DNA from 3 places in the Kitasatospora sp. NPDC004745 genome. Region 2 is predicted to be linked to each of the others. Evidence: predicted binding sites of a transcription regulator. Region 2 holds the regulator's gene; each other region holds the start of a gene.
What was found. The regulator HrcA, encoded in region 2, represses chaperone genes, less so after heat shock. The targets are predictions, from matches to a motif close to TTNGCACTCNGNNNNNCNGAGTGCNAA.
Positions count from the first base shown of each region.

Region 1: the regulator HrcA is predicted to act here: its motif matches at 5,082-5,108, upstream of groES (co-chaperone GroES).
Region 3: the regulator HrcA is predicted to act here: its motif matches at 1,575-1,601, upstream of ACFYUY_RS15655 (FmdB family zinc ribbon protein).

Region 1 is NZ_JBIALK010000008.1:94,921-101,408, reverse strand. Features, by position in the region: gene ACFYUY_RS16560 (response regulator transcription factor) at 99-710, opposite strand; gene ACFYUY_RS16555 (WhiB family transcriptional regulator) at 1,271-1,597, shown strand; gene ACFYUY_RS16550 (LysR family transcriptional regulator) at 1,701-2,696, opposite strand; gene groL (chaperonin GroEL) at 2,890-4,518, opposite strand; gene groES (co-chaperone GroES) at 4,636-4,941, opposite strand; gene ACFYUY_RS16535 (methyltransferase domain-containing protein) at 5,371-6,488, shown strand, end outside.
Region 2 is NZ_JBIALK010000002.1:124,432-130,919, forward strand. Features, by position in the region: gene ACFYUY_RS03985 (Uma2 family endonuclease) at 1-196, shown strand, start outside; gene ACFYUY_RS03990 (DUF3097 domain-containing protein) at 205-1,032, opposite strand; gene ACFYUY_RS03995 (hypothetical protein) at 1,064-1,648, opposite strand; gene htpX (zinc metalloprotease HtpX) at 1,752-2,672, opposite strand; gene hrcA (heat-inducible transcriptional repressor HrcA) at 2,936-3,970, shown strand; gene dnaJ (molecular chaperone DnaJ) at 4,047-5,189, shown strand; gene ACFYUY_RS04015 (16S rRNA (uracil(1498)-N(3))-methyltransferase) at 5,307-6,056, shown strand; gene ACFYUY_RS04020 (PDZ domain-containing protein) at 6,141-6,488, shown strand, end outside.
Region 3 is NZ_JBIALK010000007.1:180,559-187,046, reverse strand. Features, by position in the region: gene ACFYUY_RS15660 (MFS transporter) at 91-1,455, shown strand; gene ACFYUY_RS15655 (FmdB family zinc ribbon protein) at 1,613-1,942, shown strand; gene mscL (large conductance mechanosensitive channel protein MscL) at 2,598-3,017, shown strand; gene ACFYUY_RS15645 (hypothetical protein) at 3,107-3,328, opposite strand; gene ACFYUY_RS15640 (sigma-70 family RNA polymerase sigma factor) at 3,517-4,488, opposite strand; gene ACFYUY_RS15635 (phosphatase PAP2 family protein) at 4,913-5,722, shown strand; gene ACFYUY_RS15630 (carbon-nitrogen hydrolase family protein) at 5,984-6,488, shown strand, end outside.

The DNA of each region.
Region 1 (6,488 bases), on a different contig from region 2:
TCCATGGTGCAACCTCGGGACCGTAACGTCACACGCCCGTACGGCGTCCGCCCCGGGAGCCACCGGCGGCGCGCCGCACCCGGCGGCGCCGGCGGTGGTCAGCGGACCAGGCCCCAGCGGAAGCCCAGCGCCACCGCGTGCGCGCGGTCGGAGGCCCCGAGCTTCTTGAACAGCCGCCGGGCGTGGGTCTTGACGGTGTCCTCGGACAGGAAGAGCTCGCGGCCGATCTCGGCGTTGCTGCGCCCGTGGCTCATGCCCTCCAGCACCTGGATCTCACGCGCCGTCAGGGTGGGGGCGGCACCCATGTCGGGGCTGCGCAGCCGGCGCGGCGCGAGGCGCCAGGTCGGGTCGGCGAGCGCCTGGGTGACGGTGGCCCGCAGCTCGGCGCGCGAGGCGTCCTTGTGCAGGTACCCGCGGGCGCCCGCGGCGACCGCGAGCGCGACGCCGTCGAGGTCCTCGGCGACGGTGAGCATGATGATCCGCGCGCCCGGATCGGCGGACAGCAGCCGCCGGACCGTCTCGACCCCGCCGAGGCCGGGCATCCGGACGTCCATCAGGACGAGATCGGAGCGGTCGGCCACCCAGCGGCGGAGGACCTCCTCCCCGTTCGTCGCGGTGGTGACCCGGTCCACCCCGGGTACGGTCGCGACGGCGCGGCGAAGCGCCTCGCGGGCGAGCGGGGAATCGTCGCAAACGAGAACGGAAGTCATGACCGTCGTCCTCCGCAGCTGATCCGCGTCACGTTGAGCCTCCTGGCTGGTACGAACCTCTCCGACACGGCCGATCGGCGACAGAGTCCGTGCTGATCGCCTCAACTTCCCCGCGATCGTTCCCGACGTCCGGCGCCCGCTAACCGCCTCCGCACTTCCAACGACCGTCACTCGAATGAGTTACGGCCTTCAGGGCCATCTCCACCACTGTACGTGGCCAACTCATTACCGATCAGCCGCATCGCGGTGCACACGCCGCACTTTTGCGCAGCTCGCGCGCGGTGGGCGTACGACCCGCACACCGGTGCGGAGCCTCGCGCGCCCGTCGGCCACCCGATTGCCACGTCCGCGCCCGTCGAAGTCATTGCCCACTTTGCCCGTTTTTATAGCTTTCGTATGGTCATTGACTGTTGTGCCACTCTGTGGGTGACTTGTCCATGGAGTTGCCGTAAGTCATATTTCCAGGTGTCCACACCAGTGCATCGACGCCCCGCCGCGCACCCGGCAGCAGCCGGCCGAGCGCCGGCCCACGGGGGGCGAGCCTCTGAAGGGAATGAGCCATGGCAGATTTCTCCCGCCTCCCCGGCCCCAACGCGGACCTGTGGGACTGGCAGCTCTCCGCAGCCTGCCGTGGCGTGGACAGCTCGCTCTTCTTCCACCCCGAGGGCGAACGCGGGGCCGCGCGGAGTTCGCGCGAGGCCAGCGCCAAGGAGGTCTGCATGCGCTGCCCGGTGATCACCGAGTGCGCGGCGCACGCGCTCGCCGTCCGCGAGCCGTACGGCGTCTGGGGCGGGATGACCGAGGACGAGCGCGAGGAGATGCTGGGCCGCTCCCGGCACCGGCTGGTCGAGGTCCCGCTGACCCCGCCGGCCATCGCGCAGCGCTAGCCCCGCCTCGACGGCCTGCCGTGAAGAAACGTTTCTTCGCGGCGCCTCAGGCTGCTCCACCCCGCTCCCGGGGCACCCGGGGCCGCCGCGGGGCCGCCGGGCCTCAGCGGCCGGCCGCCCCCGCCAGGCGCTCCAGCATCAACGCCACGGCCGGCACCTCGGCCAGGTCCGGCAGGGTCAGCGCGACCACCTGCCGCACCGCCGGCGCCCCCGCGGCCGTCCGCACCGGCACCGTCGACACCCCGTCGGGGCGCACCGACTCCAGTGCCAGCCGGGGCAGCACCGCCACCCCCAGCCCGGCCGCCACCAGGCCGACCACCGCCGGGTAGTCGTCGGTCGCGAAGTCGATCCGCGGCTCGAAGCCCGCCCCCGCGCACAGCTCCACCAGGTGCCCCCGGCACTGCGGGCAGCCCGCGATCCACTGCTCCTCCGCCAGCTCGGCCAGCCCCACCGGCCCGCCGCGGCCCGCCAGCGGGTGCGCGGCGGGCAGCAGCCCCACCAGCGGGTCGTCGAGCAGCGGGGTGACCACCAGATCGGACCAGTCGGTGCCGGCGCTCAGCTGCTGCGCCTCCAGGTTGGCCTCGGCCCGCGCCTCGCGCGGCGTCCCGTGGGCGGGCGCCGGCAGCGCCGCGGCACCGTTCGACTGCGGGTACCGGAAGGCCAGCGCGATCTCGCACTCACCGCCGCGCAGCATCGCCAGCGACTCCGGCGGCTCCGCCTCGACCAGCGACACGCGCACCCCCGGATGGCCGTCCCGCAGCCGGGCGACAGCGGGCGGCACCAGGGTGGAACTCGCGGTCGGGAACGAGACCAGCCGCACCCGCCCGGCCCGCAGCCCGGCGATCGCGGCCACCTCCTCCTCGGCCGCGGAGAGCCCGGCCAGGATCCCGGTGGCGTGCTTGAGCAGCACCCGCCCGGCCTCGCTGAGCTGCATGCCCCGGCCCGAACGGACCACCAGCGGAGTGTCCACCGACTTCTCCAGGGCCTTCATCTGCTGGCTGATGGCGGGCTGCGTGCACCCCAGCTCGCGGGCGGCGGCGGAGAAGGAGCCGGTGCGGGCGACGGCACGCAGGACGCGCAGGTGGCGGGCCTCGATCATGCCTCAGTTATAAGGCAATCTTTGCTGTGCGCAAAATTCTACTGATAGTTGAAGGATGGAACACAGCCGGAAGGCCAACGGCCGACGGCCCCGCCCCGAGCCCTCCTCCCGCGAGCGGGCGAAAACACAGCCGGAAGGCCCGGCCGCGCCCCGTGAGGGGTGCGGCCGGGCCTCCGGTCAGACGGTTCGGGCGTCAGTGCGAGTGGCCGTGGCCGCCGTGGGAGTGACCGTTGTCGGCCTCCTCCTCCTTCTTCTCCACCACGAGGGTCTCGGTGGTGAGCAGCAGGGAGGCGATCGAGGCGGCGTTCTCCAGGGCGGAGCGGGTGACCTTGACCGGGTCGATGACGCCGGCCTTCAGCAGGTCGCCGTACTCGCCGGTGGCCGCGTTGTAGCCGTGGCCGGTCTCCAGCTCGGCGACCTTGTGGGTGATGACGTAGCCCTCGAGGCCGGCGTTCTGGGCGATCCAGCGCAGCGGCTCGTGCAGCGCCTTGCGGACGACCGCGACACCGGTCGCCTCGTCGCCCGACAGGCCCAGGCCGTCCTCCAGCACCTTGGCGGCGTGGACGAGGGAGGCGCCACCACCGGCGACGATGCCCTCCTCGACCGCGGCGCGGGTCGCCGAGATGGCGTCCTCGAGGCGGTGCTTGCGCTCCTTCAGCTCCACCTCGGTGGCGGCGCCGACCTTGATGACGCAGACGCCGCCGGCCAGCTTGGCCAGGCGCTCCTGCAGCTTCTCGCGGTCCCAGTCGGAGTCGGTCGCGGCGATCTCGCCCTTGATCTGGGCGACGCGGCCGGCGACGGCCTCGGCGTCACCGGCGCCGTCGACGACGGTGGTCTCGTCCTTGGTGATGGTCACGCGGCGGGCGGTGCCCAGCACGTCCAGGCCGACCTGGTCGAGCTTGAGGCCGACCTCCTCGGAGATGACCGTGCCGCCGGTCAGGGTGGCCAGGTCGCCGAGGATCGCCTTGCGGCGGTCGCCGAAGCCCGGGGCCTTGACGGCGACGGCGTTGAAGGTGCCGCGGATCTTGTTCACCACGAGGGTGGACAGCGCCTCGCCGTCGACGTCCTCGGCGATGATCAGCAGCGGCTTGGAGGCCCCGCCCTGCAGGATCTTCTCCAGCAGCGGCAGCAGCTCCTGGATGGAGGAGATCTTGCCCTGGTTGATCAGGATGTACGGGTCCTCGAGGACCGCCTCCTGACGCTCCGCGTCGGTGACGAAGTACGGCGACAGGTAGCCCTTGTCGAACTGCATGCCCTCGGTGAAGTCCAGCTCCACGCCGAAGGTGTTCGACTCCTCGACGGTGATGACACCGTCCTTGCCGACCTTGTCGATCGCCTCGGCGATCAGCTCGCCGACCTGGGTGTCCTGCGCGGAGAGGGACGCGACGGCGGCGACGTCGTCCTTGCCCTCGATCTCGCGGGCGACGGACAGCAGGTGCTCGGAGACGGCGGCGACGGCCTTGTCGATGCCCTTCTTCAGGGCGGCCGGGCCGGCACCGGCGGCGACGTTGCGCAGGCCCTCGTTGACCAGGGCCTGGGCCAGCACGGTGGCGGTGGTGGTGCCGTCACCCGCGACGTCGTTCGTCTTGGTGGCGACCTCCTTGACGAGCTGCGCGCCGAGGTTCTCGTACGGGTCGTCCAGCTCGACCTCACGGGCGATGGTGACACCGTCGTTGGTGATGGTCGGGGCGCCGAACTTCTTGTCGATGACGACGTTGCGGCCCTTGGGGCCGATGGTCACCTTGACGGTGTCGGCCAGCTTGTTGACACCGCGCTCCAGCGAGCGGCGGGCGTCCTCGTCGAACTGCAGGATCTTCGCCATGTTCCCTATTCCTTCGGGGCTGCGACCGGCCCACCGGTCGCCGGATTACGTGAACCAACGACCACGCCCCGGGCCACTGTCACGAAGTGACACGGATCCGGGGCGGGTCGGGACGACTTACTTCTCGATGATGGCGAGAACGTCGCGGGCGGAGAGGACGAGGTACTCCTCGCCCTGGTACTTCACCTCGGTGCCGCCGTACTTCGAGTACAGGACGATGTCACCGACGGCGACGTCGAGCGGCAGACGCTGGCCATCCTCGAAGCGGCCCGGGCCGACGGCCAGGACGACGCCCTCCTGGGGCTTCTCCTTGGCGGTGTCCGGGATAACCAGGCCGGAGGCCGTGGTGGTCTCGGCGTCGAGCGGCTGGACCACGATGCGGTCCTCAAGCGGCTTGATGGCAACCTTGCTGCTGGTGGTCACGTCCGAGCTCCCCTTCGGAGATTACGGGGTTTCTAACGGGTAGGAGCGAACCTGCGGGCCTGCCGTCGCGGGGGTCAGGCACGCGTCTTCGCGTTAGCACTCCCCCAGTGGGGAGTGCCAAGGACGACCATAGGCCCGTGTTAGCACTCAGTCAACCAGAGTGCCAACGGCGCGCCCGCGGATCCCGGCAACGGACGGGTGGTCGTACACGTGTGCGCCCGGGGCGGCCGGGCCGGGGAGGCGTCGCCCGGCCCGCTGCCCGGCGCCGTGCCGGTCACCGCCTTCCTGCTCCGCGGCGGCCGGTCCGAAACCGCCGGGCGCCGACCGGGATCCGGGTCGGCGCCGGCGCCCGGGCCCGCCCCGCCCTCCCGCTCCGCCGCGGCCGGCCGGGATCCGCGGGGTTCCTCCGGAACCGGTCAGAATGGGCCCGTGGACACCGAGAACCTCCAGCCCCTGCTGACCGCCGAAGGCCAGGCCCTGCTCGCCGAGCTGCGCGAGTTCGCGCCCGAGGAGGAGCTGGCGCTGGCCACCCGGCTGCGGCGGGGGCACCCGGCGGAGCTGGTGTCGGCGGCGTTCGGACAGGCCCGGCTGCGGCAGCGGGCGCGGGCGAAGTTCGGGGCGGACGCCGACCTCATGTACTTCACGCCCAACGGCGTCGAGCAGTCCACCCGCCGCAGCGTGGCCGAGTGGCGGGCGCGCCGCTTCGCCGACCTGGGCGTCCGGCGCCTGGCCGACCTGTGCTGCGGCATCGGCGGGGACGTCCTGGCGCTGGCCCGGGCCGGCATCGAGGTGCTGGCCGTCGACCGGGACCCGGCGGCCTGCGCGGCCACCGCCGCCAACGCGGCCGCGCTGGGCCTGTCCGACCTGGTCCGGGTGGAGTGCGCGGACGTCGCCGACATGGACGTGACCGGCTACGACGCGGTGTTCACCGACCCGGCCCGGCGGACCGCCCGCGGCCGGGTGTTCGACCCCGAGGCGTACGCCCCGCCGCTGTCCTGGGCGATCGAGGCCGGGCGCCGGACCCCGATCGGCGCGCTGAAGGTCGCCCCGGGCATTCCGCACGAGGCCGTCCCGGCCGACGCCGAGGCGGAGTGGGTCTCCGACCACGGCGACGTCAAGGAGGCGGTGCTCTGGTTCGGCACCGGGGCCTCCCGACCGCACCGCGCCACCCTGCTGCCGCAGGCCGCCAGCCTGACCGGCGGCGACCTGCCCGACCCGCCGGCCGGCCCGGTCGGGCGCTACCTGTACGAGCCGGACGGCGCGGTGATCCGGGCCCACCTGGTGGCCGAGGTGGCCGAGCAGGTGGGCGGCCGGCTGATCGACCCGAAGATCGCCTACCTCACCTCGGACCGCCTGGTCCCCACCCCGTACGCGCACGCCTTCGAGCTCACCGACGTGCTGCCGTTCCACATCAAGAAGCTGAAGGCGCTGCTGCGCGAGCGCGGGGTCGGCACGGTGGTGATCAAGAAGCGCGGGATGGCGATCACCCCGGAGGAGCTGCGCCGCCAGCTCAAGCCCTCGGGCCCGAACTCCGTCACGGTGATCCT
Region 2 (6,488 bases):
TGCCGGGGGGATGATCCCGGTCTACCTGATCGTCGATCCGACGAAGGGCGAGTGCCTGATGCTCACCGAGCCGCGCACGGCGACCGCCTCGGGCGTTCCGGACTACTGGTCCGGGCGCACCACCAAGTTCGGGGACCCGATCCCCGTGGACGTCCTGGGGATGACCCTGGAGACCGGTGAGTTCGGAACGCTCTGATCCGGACGTCAGTCCGGGAGGGTCACGAAGTCGATGAGCTCCTCGACGCGCCCGAGGAGCTCGGGTTCCAGGTCCTTGTAGCTGTTCACCCGGGACAGGATGTGCTTCCAGGCGGCGGGGGTGTCCGCCGGCCAGCCGAGGCGGCGGCAGGTGCCCTGCTTCCAGTCCTCGCCGCGGGGGACGTCGGGCCAGGCGGGGATGCCGACCGAGGAGGGCTTCACGGCCTGCCAGACGTCGACGTACGGGTGGCCGACGACCAGGACGGCGTCGCCGGTGACCCGGGCGGCGATTCGGTGCTCCTTGGTGCCGGGGAGCAGGTGGTCGACCAGGACGCCGAGCCGCCGGCCGGGGCCGGGGGCGAACTCGGCGACGATCGCGGGCAGGTCGTCCACGCCCTGCAGGTACTCGACGACCACGCCCTCGATGCGCAGGTCGTCGCCCCACACGCGTTCGACCAGTTCGGCGTCGTGCCGGCCCTCGACGTAGATCCGCGACTCGCGCGCCACCCGGGCCCGGGCGCCGGGGACGGCGACCGAGCCGGAGGCGGTGCGGCCGGGCGTGCGGGCGGGGGCGGGGCCGGCCGGGCGGACCAGGGTGACCACCCGGCCGTCCAGCAGGAAGCCGCGCGGCACCAGGGGGAACACCCGGTGCTTGCCGAAGCGGTCCTCCAGGGTGACGGTGAAGCCCTCGGCGGTCTTCTCGCAGCGCACCACCGCGCCGCAGAAGCCGGTGGCCGCCTCCTCGACGACCAGGTCCCGGTCGGCCGGCACCTCCGGGGCGGGGGTCTGCTTCTTCCACGGCGGGGTCAGGTCGGGTCCGTACTGGCGGCTGCGCATGCAGGCGACTATAGGGAGTGCGGACGGACCGTCAGAGTCCGGGCGCGCCCCAGACCGGGAACCAGCGGCTGAGGTCCTTCTCCAGCCGCAGGTCGTTCCCGAGCAGGGCGTTGACCTGCAGTTCGAGCGGGCTGTTGCGCCGCTCGCCGCCGCCGGGCATCGGCGCGAAGGGGTAGAAGGTGCCGCGCTTGTACAGGTAGACGAGGGCGAGCGACCGGCCCTGCGGGTCGCGGAAGCCCACCAGCGAGCAGAGCAGCTGCGGCCCGAAGCCGTTCCCCTCCAGCTCGCTGTTGACCGCGTGCAGGTCGTTCACCAGCTCGGGCAGCTCCTCGGGGGTGTGCCGGGCGAGCAGCCAGGAGTAGCCGTAGCCGTCCTTGGAGGCCTCCACCGGGACGCCGCCGCGCTCGGTGTCGGCGTCCAGCAGCTCCCGCACCTGCTGCTCGACCTGGCCGAAGGCCGCGCCCTCGACGGCGGCGAAGCACACCGAGCCGAGCCCGGTGGGGGTGAACCCGGCGCCGGCCTCCAGGGTGAGGGCGGCGGACGGCACGCCGAACAGCTGGTCGAGGTCGGGCTTGACGGGCTTGGTGCGGCCGAACAGGGCGTCCAGGATTCCCACGGTGGTCCTTTCGCGTCGAGGCGGAGGGGTGGCGGGGCGGAGGGGTGACGAGGCGGCGGGCCGGTGAGGCGGCGCGGCGGCGGTGGGCGGGGGAGCCCCGCGGTCAGCGGCCGAGCTGCTCGGAGATCTTCGCCAGCTGGTCCAGCCGCTTCTCCAGCGTCGGGTGGGTGGAGAACAGCTGGGCGGCGGTCTCCCGGGCGCCGAGCGCGGGGGCGAAGTAGAAGGCGTTGTAGGGCTGGGCCTGGCGCAGGTCCTTGCTGGGGATGGCGGCGATCTGCCCGGTGACCTTGGTCAGGGCGGAGGCCAGGGCGCTGGGCCGGCCGGTGAGCTGGGCGGCGGCGCGGTCGGCGGCGAGCTCCCGGTAGCGGGAGAGCAGCCGGGTGAGCAGGAAGCTGATGGCGTAGACGACCATCGACACCAGCGGGATGATCAGGGCGACGATGGCCGCGTTCTGGTCGTTGTTGTTGCGGCCGCCGCCCATGAAGCCGCCGTACACCGCGATCCGGGTCATCGCGCCGGCGAGGACGCCGAGGAACCCGGCGACGGTCATCACCGCGACGTCCCGGTGGGCGACGTGCGACAGCTCGTGGGCGAGGACCCCTTCGAGTTCCTCGGGCTCCAGCCGGCGCAGCAGCCCCGTGGTGACGCAGACCACGGCGTTCTGCGGGTTGCGGCCGGTGGCGAAGGCGTTCGGCATGTCGTTGTCGGCGACCGCCACCCGGGGCTTGGGCATGTCGGCGAGGGCGCAGAGCCGGTCGATGGTGCCGTGCAGCTGCGGGTACTGCTCCGGGCTCACCTGGTGGGCGCCCATCGCCCGCTCGGTGATCTTGTCGCTGAACCAGAACTGGGCCACGAACAGCCCGCCGGAGATGAGGACGATCAGTGGCCAGGCGCCGCGCAGGAGCGCGATCAGCAGGCCGGTGAAACCGACGTACAGCAACCCGATCACGAACATCGTCACGACCATGCGGCCGGTCAGACCGCGGTCGGGCGCGAAACGGGTGTGCTGGCCCGAGCTCGACATCGCTTGCTCCTCCATTCGCCGTCGCTTCCGATGCTGCCACCCGGACGGCCCCACGGCACCACCCCCGCGCCGGGAACTGCGGGCAGGATCACTCCGGCCGGGCCGTTCCTGCCTCAAGGCCCGGGCCTTACACTGGCAGGTACGGTTCTGGCACTCGTACGTTCAGAGTGCCAGGGCGGTCACCGGATCCGGGGCCTTCCCGGAGCGGTCGGCAGCATCTGTGACACAGACGGACAACGTGCGAAGACGGAGGTGTGTGCCCCATGGCCGGTGAGATCCGCCAGCTGGACGACCGCAAGCTCGCCGTGCTCCGCGCGATCGTCCAGGACTACGTGGGGACCGAGGAGCCGGTCGGCTCCAAGGCCCTGGTGGAACGGCACAACCTCGGGGTCTCCCCGGCGACCGTGCGCAACGACATGGCGGCGCTGGAGGAGGAGGGCTACATCCACCAGCCGCACACCAGCGCCGGGCGCATCCCCACCGACAAGGGCTACCGCCTGTTCGTCGACAAGCTCGCCGAGATCAAGCCGATGAGCGCCCCCGAGCGCCGGGCGATCCGGCACTTCCTGGACGGCGCCGTCGACCTGGACGACACCGTGGCCCGCACGGTGCGGCTGCTCGCGCAGCTGACCCGGCAGGTCGCGGTGGTGCAGTACCCGTCGCTGTCGCGCTCCACCGTCCGGCACATCGAGCTGGTCGCCCTCGCCCCGACCAAGGTGATGCTGGTGCTGATCACCAACACCGGCCGGGTCGAGCAGCGGATGGTGGACTGCCCGGGCACCGTCGGCGAGACGGTCCTGGCGGACCTGCGGGCCCGGATCAACGCGCGGGCCGCCGGCCAGCGGCTGCCGGACGTGCCGGGGTTCCTGGAGGAGCTCCCGGCGATGTTCGAGCAGGCGGACCGGCCGACCGTCACCACCGTCCTGGCGACGCTGTTCGAGGCGCTCGCCGAGCAGAACGAGGAGCGGATCATGCTGGCCGGCACGGCCAACCTGACCCGCTTCGGCCACGACTTCCCGCTCACCATCCAGCCGGTGCTGGAGGCCCTGGAGGAGCAGGTCGTCCTGCTCCGCCTCCTGGGTGAGACCGCGGACGCCGGGATGACGGTCCGGATCGGGCGCGAGATCGCCTACGAGGGGCTGAATTCCACCTCGGTGGTGTCGGTCGGTTACGGTTCGGGCGACGAGAGCGTGGCCAAACTGGGTGTGATCGGTCCGACCCGGATGGACTATCCGGGCACAATGGGGGCGGTGCGTGCGGTGGCGCGGTACGTGGGTCAGATCCTGGCCGAGTCGTAGCAATCGACCGCCGTTGCACGGGTAACGGCGGTGTCCAGTCGCAGCACTTCTACAGGCGGAACAAGCGGAGCATTTGGTGGCCACGGACTACTACGCGGTACTCGGCGTCCGACGGGATGCGGGGCAGGACGAGATCAAGAAGGCGTTCCGGCGCCTGGCACGCGAACTGCACCCGGACGTCAACCCGGACCCGAAGACGCAGGAGCGGTTCAAGGAGATCAACGCCGCCTACGAGGTGCTCTCCGACCCGCAGAAGCGCCAGGTCTACGACCTCGGCGGCGACCCGCTGTCCCCGGGCGGCGGCGCGGGCGCGGGCGGCTTCGGCGCCGGCGCGGCCGGATTCGGCTTCTCGGACATCATGGACGCCTTCTTCGGCGCCGCGGCCGGCCAGCGCGGACCGCGCTCGCGGACCCGGCGCGGGCAGGACGCCATGATCCGGCTGGAGATCACCCTGGAGGAGGCCGCGTTCGGCACCACCAAGGAGCTCCAGGTCGACACGGCCGTCACCTGCACCACCTGCAGCGGCGAGGGCGCGGCCCCCGGCACCTCCGCGCAGACCTGTGACATGTGCCGCGGCAAGGGCGAGGTCTCCCAGGTCACCCGGTCCTTCCTGGGCCAGGTCATGACCTCCCGCCCCTGCCCGCAGTGCCAGGGCTTCGGCACCGTCGTGCCGACCCCGTGCCCGGAGTGCGCCGGCGACGGCCGCGTGCGCGCCCGCCGCACCCTGACCGTCAAGATCCCGGCGGGCGTCGACAACGGCACCCGGATCCAGCTGGCCGGCGAGGGCGAGGTCGGCCCCGGCGGCGGCCCGGCCGGCGACCTGTACGTCGAGATCGCCGAGACCACCCACACCGTCTTCCAGCGGCGCGGGGACGACCTGCACTGCACCGTCACCATCCCGATGACGGCGGCCGCGCTCGGCACCCAGGTGCCGCTGCAGACCCTCGACGGGCTGGAGGAGGTCGACATCCGGCCGGGCACCCAGTCCGGGCAGTCGATCCCGCTGCACGGGCGGGGCATCACCCACCTGCGCGGGGGCGGCCGGGGCGACCTGATAGTGCACGTCGAGGTGCAGACGCCGACCAAGCTCGACGCCGAGCAGGAGGAGCTGCTGCGCCGGCTCGCGGTGCTGCGCGGCGAGGAGCGGCCGGCCGGCCAGTTCGCGCCGGGCCAGCAGGGCCTGTTCTCGCGCCTGAAGGACGCGTTCAACGGCCGGTAGCCGTCCGCGCGGGGGTGCCGGGGATCCGCCCGGCACCCCTTTCGCGTGCCCGCCCGGTTTCGCGTGCCCGCCCAGCCGGAGCGCCCCCGCTCCGCCCCACCACCGGAGGTTCCCCGCATGACCGCCCCCGTCTTCGTCGTCGAGACCGAGCGGATCGCCGCCGCCGCGCCCGGCACCGTGGTGCGCCTGGACGGGCCGGAGGGGCGGCACGCGGCCGCGGTGAAGCGGCTGACCGCCGGTGAGGCGGTGACCCTCGCCGACGGCCTGGGCCTGGGCGTGGACGGCACGGTCGCCGAGGTGCTCGGCAAGGACGCGATCGACGTCGCGGTGGCGGCGGTGCGCCGGGAGCCGGAGCCGGCGCCGCGGATCGTCGTCGTCCAGGCCCTGCCCAAGGGCGACCGCGGCGAGCTGGCGGTGGAGACCATGACCGAGGTCGGCGTGGACGTGGTGATCCCGTGGTCCGCCTCCCGCTGCATCACCCAGTGGAAGGGCGACCGGGGCGCCAAGGCGCTCGCCAAGTGGCGGGCCACCGCCCGGGAGGCGGGCAAGCAGTCCCGCCGGCTGCGCTTCCCCGAGGTGCGCGAGCCGATGACCACCCGGCAGCTGGCGCCGGTGCTGGCCGCCGCGGGGTTCGCCGCCGTGCTGCACGAGGAGGGCTCCCGGCCGCTGGCGCACGCCGGGCTGCCGGAGGGCGGCGACCTGGTGCTGGTGGTGGGCCCGGAGGGCGGGGTCTCCCCGGAGGAGCTGGCGGCCTTCGCCGAGGCGGGCGCCGGGCCGTACCGGCTGGGCCCCTCGGTGCTGCGCACCTCGACCGCCGGCGTGGCCGCCGGCGCACTGCTGCTGGGGCGCACCGGCCGCTGGTCCTGACCGGCCGGACCGGGCGGCTCGCCCGGGCGCCGGAGTCTGCGAAAAGCGGAGCGCGTCGTACGCGCACGTGCCTACGCTGGCCGCGTGACGGAACCCCTGAGCACCCCTGCGGGCGCCTACCTGCGCCACCCCCATCTGCACGGTGACCTGATCACCTTCGTCGCCGAGAACGACGTCTGGCTGGCCCCGCTGGACGGCGGCCGGGCCTGGCGGCTGACGGCCGACCACCTGCCGGTCCACCACCCCCGGTTCGCCCCCGACGGGCGGCACATCGCCTTCACCTCCACCCGGGACGGCGCGCCCGAGGTGCACGTGGTGCCGGTCGACGGAGGCCCCTCCCGCCGGCTCACCCACTGGGGCAGCGACCAGACCCAGCTGCAGGGCTGGACGGCGGACGGCCGCCCGATCGCCACCACCACCGCGGGCGAGGCC
Region 3 (6,488 bases), on a different contig from region 2:
ACCCCGGTCGACGCGCGAGAGGACGACTCTCGGCGCCGTCGGGGCCACACCATGCCCTGCCGCGCTACCAGGCAGCAGGAAGGACCGACCGTGACGGCCCGCCGAACGGTCGACAACGCCGAGGACGCCGGCGCCACCAGCGCGCCCGCCCGCGTCGGCTACGGGGCGCTGCTCCGCACGCCCGGCGCCTGGACGTTCCTGGTGCCCGCGTTCGTCGCGCGGCTGCCCTACGCGATGCTCAGCATGGGCATCCTGCTGCTCGTCAAGGACACCCACGGCTCCTACGGCACCGCCGGCACCGTGACCGCCGTCGCCGCCGTCTCGCAGGCCCTGATCGGCCCGCAGACCGGCCGCCTCGCGGACCGGTACGGACAGGCCACCGTGCTCGTCCCCACCGTCCTGGTGCACGCCCTGTCGGTCGGCGTGCTGATCGCCCTCGCGCTCGGGCACGCCCCGGCCTGGAGCCTGTTCCTGGCCGCCGTCCCGGCCGGTGCGAGCGTGCCGCAGATCGGCGCCATGGTCCGCGCCCGCTGGGTCGCCACCTTCGGCGCCGAGGGCGCGTCCGCCACCTCCGCCGCCAAGGTGAGCACCGCGTTCGCCTTCGAGTCCGTGACGGACGAGTTCACCTTCGTGGTCGGCCCGATCGTGGCAGCCAAGATCGCCACCTCGGTCAACCCCTCCGCCAGCCTGATCGCCGAGGCCGCGCTGACCCTCGTCGGCGGCCTGGTCTTCGCCACCCAGCGGCGCACCGCGCCCGCCCGGATCACGCCGCGCCCCGGCGCCCGGCGCGCCTCCGCCCTCTCCTCGCCCGGCGTCCGGCTGCTGGCCGGCGTCACCCTCGGGGTCGGCGCCGTCTTCGGCGGCATGCAGGTCTCGGTGAACGCCTTCGCCGACTCGGTCGGCCAGCACGACGCCTCCGGCACCGTGTACGGGATCTTCGCCGGCGGCTCGATGGTGGCCGGCGTGCTCTACGGCGTGATCGCCTGGCGGCACGCGGTGCAGCAGCGGATGATCGCCAGCTACGCGCTGCTGGTCCTGGGCTGCTCGACGCTGTGGGCCATGCCCAACCTGGTCGCGCTCTCCGTCGCCGGGCTGGTCTGCGGCCTGGCCATCGCACCGACCCTGATCAGCGGCTACACCCTGGTCGAGACGCTGGTCGAGGACGGCGCCAAGACCGAGGCCTTCACCTGGCTGACCGGCGCCATCGGCCTCGGCCTGGCGGTCGGCTCGATGGTGGCCGGCCAGCTGATCGACGCCAACGGGCCGTCCGCGGGCTTCCTGGTGCCGGTGATCGGCGCCGGCCTCGGCCTGGTCGCGCTGGTCGCGCTGCGACACCTGCTGGTCGCGCCCGGCGGCGCGGTCGGCGCCGGCGGTGCGGACGGGGCGACCGCGGCGGACGCGGCCCCGTCGGAGCACGCCGCGGCGCGGCAGCTGGTGGGTGCGGCCAAGGGCTGAGCCGGTACCCGCGGTCCGCGCCGGACCACCACCCCGGAACGGCGCGGGCGTTCAACCCGGCTCATCTCACACCGGAGTCGCTGGACTGATCCCGCGGAATGCCGCATCATTGACCATCGTTAGCACTCATCAGGCGAGAGTGCCAGGAGGAAGACAAGTGCCCACGTACCAGTACCAGTGCACCGAGTGCGGCAACGGCCTGGAGGCGGTGCAGAAGTTCACCGACGAGGCGCTGACCACGTGCCCCGACTGCCAGGGACGACTGCGCAAGGTCTTCTCGGCCGTGGGCGTCGTGTTCAAGGGCTCGGGCTTCTACCGCACCGACAGCCGCTCGTCCTCCAGCAGCTCGGTGGGCTCCGGCGGCTCGGCGTCGACCGGCTCGTCCTCGACGTCCTCGAACGGCTCGTCCTCGACCTCGACGTCCTCCTCGACGTCCTCCGCCTCGAGCTCCTCGAGCGCTTCGAGCCCGGCTCCGGCCGCGAGCTGATCACGGCGCCGGCCCGGCCGGCACCGTCGACGACACGGGACAGGCCCGTCACCCCCGCTCCGCGCGGGGGCGGCGGGCCTTCTCGTCGTTCCCGGGCGTCGTTCCGGGCCTCCTTCGTCGTTCCGGGCCTTTCTGGCGGTCCCAGGCCCTTCTGGTGGCCCCGGACCGGCCCGGTCGTCAATCCGGCCGGCCGTACTCACTCCTGCGGGTGTACGGATTCGTCCACAGGGGCCGGGTTGTCCACAGGCTGCGGATAACGGCTTCCCGCGGCGGCGCCGGGCGCCCATCGTGTGGGTCAGCAGAACGCGGCCGGCCCGGCAGGGGCCGGCGCCCTACGACCCCGGTGGTGCCGATGTCCTCCCCGATCCTCTCGATCCCGCTGCCCGCGCCCACCGTCCCGCCCCGGCAGGAGGTGCCCCGGTTCCCGCCGATCCGGCGCGGCGCCGGCCGGTGGCACCGCTGGCGGCACGTCGTACGGCGGCGGGCCGGGGTGCCCGCGGCGGTGCTGCTCGCCGTGGCCGCGGCACTCGCGGTCGGGCCCGCCCGGGCCGGGCTGCCGCCCCCTCCGGGCGGCGCGGTGGGCCGGACGGGTTGTCAATCCGGAGCACTGGAAGATCACCCGTAACCGGGCGACGACTTCGTCGTTCACGGCGGCATGAAAGGCTTCAAGGAATTCCTGCTGCGCGGGAACGTCGTCGAACTCGCCGTCGCCGTCGTCATCGGCGCGGCCTTCACCAACATCGTCAACGCCTTCGTCAAGGGCGTGATCAACCCGATCGTCGGCGTGTTCGGGGCCAAGGACCTGGCGTCCTACAGCTCCTGCCTCAAGGGCCCCTGCGAGGTGAGCCCCACCGGCGAGGTCGTGTCCGGGATCTTCATCCTGTGGGGATCGGTGCTCAGCGCCGTCCTGCAGTTCATGATCACCGCGGCCGTCGTCTACTTCTGCCTGATCGTCCCCATGAACCGGTTCACCGCGCGGCGCAAGACCCTCGCCGAGTCCACCGCGGAGGCCGAGGCCAAGGAGGTGCTGCTGCTCACCGAGATCCGCGACGCGCTGGTCACCGCCCGGAGCTGACGGGCCGCACCACCCGCCCGGCCCCCGTCCGCGCCACGTCCGTTCCCGTCCCGTCCGTTCCCGTCCCCTTCGGCGCCGCTCGGCGCCGTTCAGTCCCCGTGGTGCGGCGGGCGCTGGTTCAGGTACCAGTCCAGCCCCCGCCCACCGCTCTCCCCCGCCCCGGGGCGGTCGCCCCAGCCGGCGTCGGTGTCGTCGCTCGACTGCTGGTCCAGCGGGTCACGGAAGACCAGCCGGGCCTTGGCCGCGGCCGGCTGCTCCTCGCGCTTCCGCTGGCCCCGGTCCTGCTCCTGCTCCTGCTCCTGCTCTTCCACCCTGCTCACTCCGCTGCTCGCCCGGATCGTTCCGCCCTCAAGCCTAGGCTCCGCGAACCGCGGGCCCCGGTGCGGAGTTCTCCGCACCGGGGCCCGGGAGGCCGGTCCGGTCGCGTGCCACGGCCGGGCGGCTCGCTCGGACCGGTGGGCCGGGTCGGTCGGCCAAGCCGCTCGGTCAGGCCGCTCGGTCAGGCCGCTTCGAAGCCCGCGTGGTCCGCGATCTTCTTCAGCTCGGCCAGCGCGTGCTTCTCGATCTGGCGGATCCGCTCGCGGGTGAGGCCGTGCTGCTTGCCCACCTCGGTGAGGGTGCGCTCGCGGCCGTCCTCCATCCCGTAGCGGGAGCGGATGATCGAGGCCGTGCGGTCGTCCAGCCGCCCGATCAGGTCGTCCAGCTCCTCGCGGCGCAGCATGACCATCACGGCGTCCTCGGGGGACGTCGCCCCGGTGTCCTCGACCAGGTCGCCGAACTGGGTCTCGCCCTCGTCGTCGACCGACATGTTGAGGCTGACCGGGTCACGGGCCCAGTCGAGCACGTCCTTGATCCGGGCCTCGGTGGTGTCCAGCTCGGCCGCGATCTCCGCCGGGTCGGCCTCGCGGCCCAGCTCCTTGGACTTCTCGCGCTGCACCCGGCGGATCCGCCCGAGCTCCTCGACCAGGTGCACGGGCAGCCGGATGGTGCGGGACTGGTCGGCGATCGAGCGGGTGATCGCCTGCCGGATCCACCAGGTGGCATAGGTGGAGAACTTGAAACCCTTGGCGTAGTCGAACTTCTCGACGGCGCGCACCAGGCCGGCGTTGCCCTCCTGGATGAGGTCCAGCAGCGGCAGGCCGCTGCGCGGGTACCGGCGGGCGACCGCCACGACGAGTCGGAGGTTGGAGCGGATGAAGACGTCCTTGGCGCGCTCCGCGTCCTCGGCTATCACCTCCAGCTCCTCGCGCGAGACGCCGTCGGGCAACCCGCCCTCGTCCAGCAGGTGCTGGGCGTACACGCCGGCCTCGATCCGCAGCGAGAGCTCGACCTCCTCGGCGGCATCGAGCAGGGGCGTCCTGGCGATCTCGTCGAGGTACATGCCAACCAGGTCACGGTCGGCCTCGAGGTTGGTCGGGCGGGCCGCGCGAGTCCGGTCGGCCCTGTCGCGAACGACGGCACGGGTGGCCATGCTTGCTCCCTTTGCTGGAATTGCCGAGCTCTGCCTGCCTGCCCCGAGAGGGCAAGAAGTGCGGGCCCCGCGGGGCTCACACGTAACGATCCAACGAACAGATTCCGGACAACATTCCCAAGTCACTCAGATTCTTCCGCGCCATGCAGTATCCTGCCGGTTTTCACCCCGGTTCTGGACGCTGGGTGACCGGCCGGGCACCTCCGGTGCCGATTCTCCGACCGCTTCCGAGCGGGTCGCTCACGCCCCGTGCACACGACCACCGCCCTACAGGGTGAACCGGCGGACGGGCACGGTCGTTCCCCGCGCCCCCGGCGATCACCCGCGCTCACACCCCGGCGCACGCAGGTTCTCCGCACAAACGATGCCGAATCGCTATCACTCCACGTCCCGATCGACCCGGGACACTGGGAAGGTGTCAGCCATGCACCTGACCAACAGCGCGACCTCAGTCACTGCGCGTCACCGCCGCCTGCTGCGGGACTCGGCGCTCGCAGTGGGCTGCGCCGCGCTGTTCGGCCTGCTGACCGTCCTGGTGACCGGGCACTGGCACCCCCTTGAACAGCTCGATCAGAGCTGGATCGACGAACTGCACGTCTTCGCCAGGGAGCACCGGATCTGGACCGCCTCGGTGCAGACGCTCTCCGACATCGGCGGCACGATCACGATGCGTGCCCTCCTGGGGATCGCGGCCGCCTGGCTCTGGCTGATCGGCGCCCGGGTGCTGGCCGGCTGGGTGGCCGCCCAGACCCTGGTCGGCTGGGGCGCCCTGTGGGCACTGAAGCTGGCCGTCGACCGCAGACGGCCGTCCTTCGGGGACCCGGTCTCGCACGCCGGCGGCCCGGCCTTCCCCTCCGGGCACGCCATGGCCTCGGCGATCACCTGCGCGGTGCTGGTCGGCCTGGTCTGGTACCGGGTCCACCGCCGGGGCCGGACCGCCGCCTGCACGGTGGCCGCGGTCAGCGTGCTGACCATCGGGTGGACGAGGATCGCCCTCGGAGTGCACTGGCCGAGCGACGTGGTCGCCGGCTGGCTGGCCGCCGGGATCGTGCTGGGCGCCGTGACCGCCCTCGTCGAACTGTGGCGCCCGGGCGCGCTGGCCCGGGACGTCCGGCGGGTCAACTGGCGCACCAGGCCCCGGGTCCAGCGGATCATCGTGCCGTCCGTCCGACCGCCGCGCGGAGCCGAACCGCAGGGCGACCCGGCGGACCACCCCGACGAGGCCGTCCGCTGACGCACCCGCCCGGGCGGAGCCGCTGACGCCCGGCCGCTGAGCACACGTCACGGTGTGCGGGTGGTGGTGCCGCTGCCCCGGCGTCACCCGCGCACGCCGGCCGCCCACCGCCCGCCACCGATCCCCCACCGGGCCACCGGCCCGCCCCCTCGCCGGCCCACCCCCTCGCCGGCCCACCCCGCCACCACCGCGCCGACCCGCCGGCACACACGGGCACCTGCGTCCGGAATACGAACGCCACCGTCCGCTAGCGTGACGGTCATGAACGCCGCGCCCGCCGCCCCCGCCAGCCACCCCACCGAGTGCGGGTACCCGGAGCGGCCGCTGCGGATCGCCACCGTCCAGGCCCGGGCCGTGGCCGGCGACATCGCCGCCAACGCCGCCCAGGCGGCCGAGTTGATCCGCGAGGCCGCCCGGGCCGGCGCCCGCCTGGTGCTGTTCGCCGAGAAGTTCCTCGCCGGCTACGAGATCGGGCTGATCACCTCGGACCCGCTCACCCACGCCGTCCAGCCCGCCGACCCGCGGCTCGCGCCGGTCGCCGACGCCTGCCGCGCGACGGGCACCGCCGCGATCGTCGGCGCCGCCGTGCAGGACGGTGCCGACCTGCGCATCTCCGCCCTCGTCATCGGCCCGGACGGCGGCTTCGTCACCCGCTACGACAAGCAGTTCCTGTTCAAGGCCGAGCGCGACCACTTCCGCCCCGGGACGACCGGCTGCACGCTGGAGCTGGACGGCTGGCGGCTCGGCCTCGGCGTCTGCTACGACT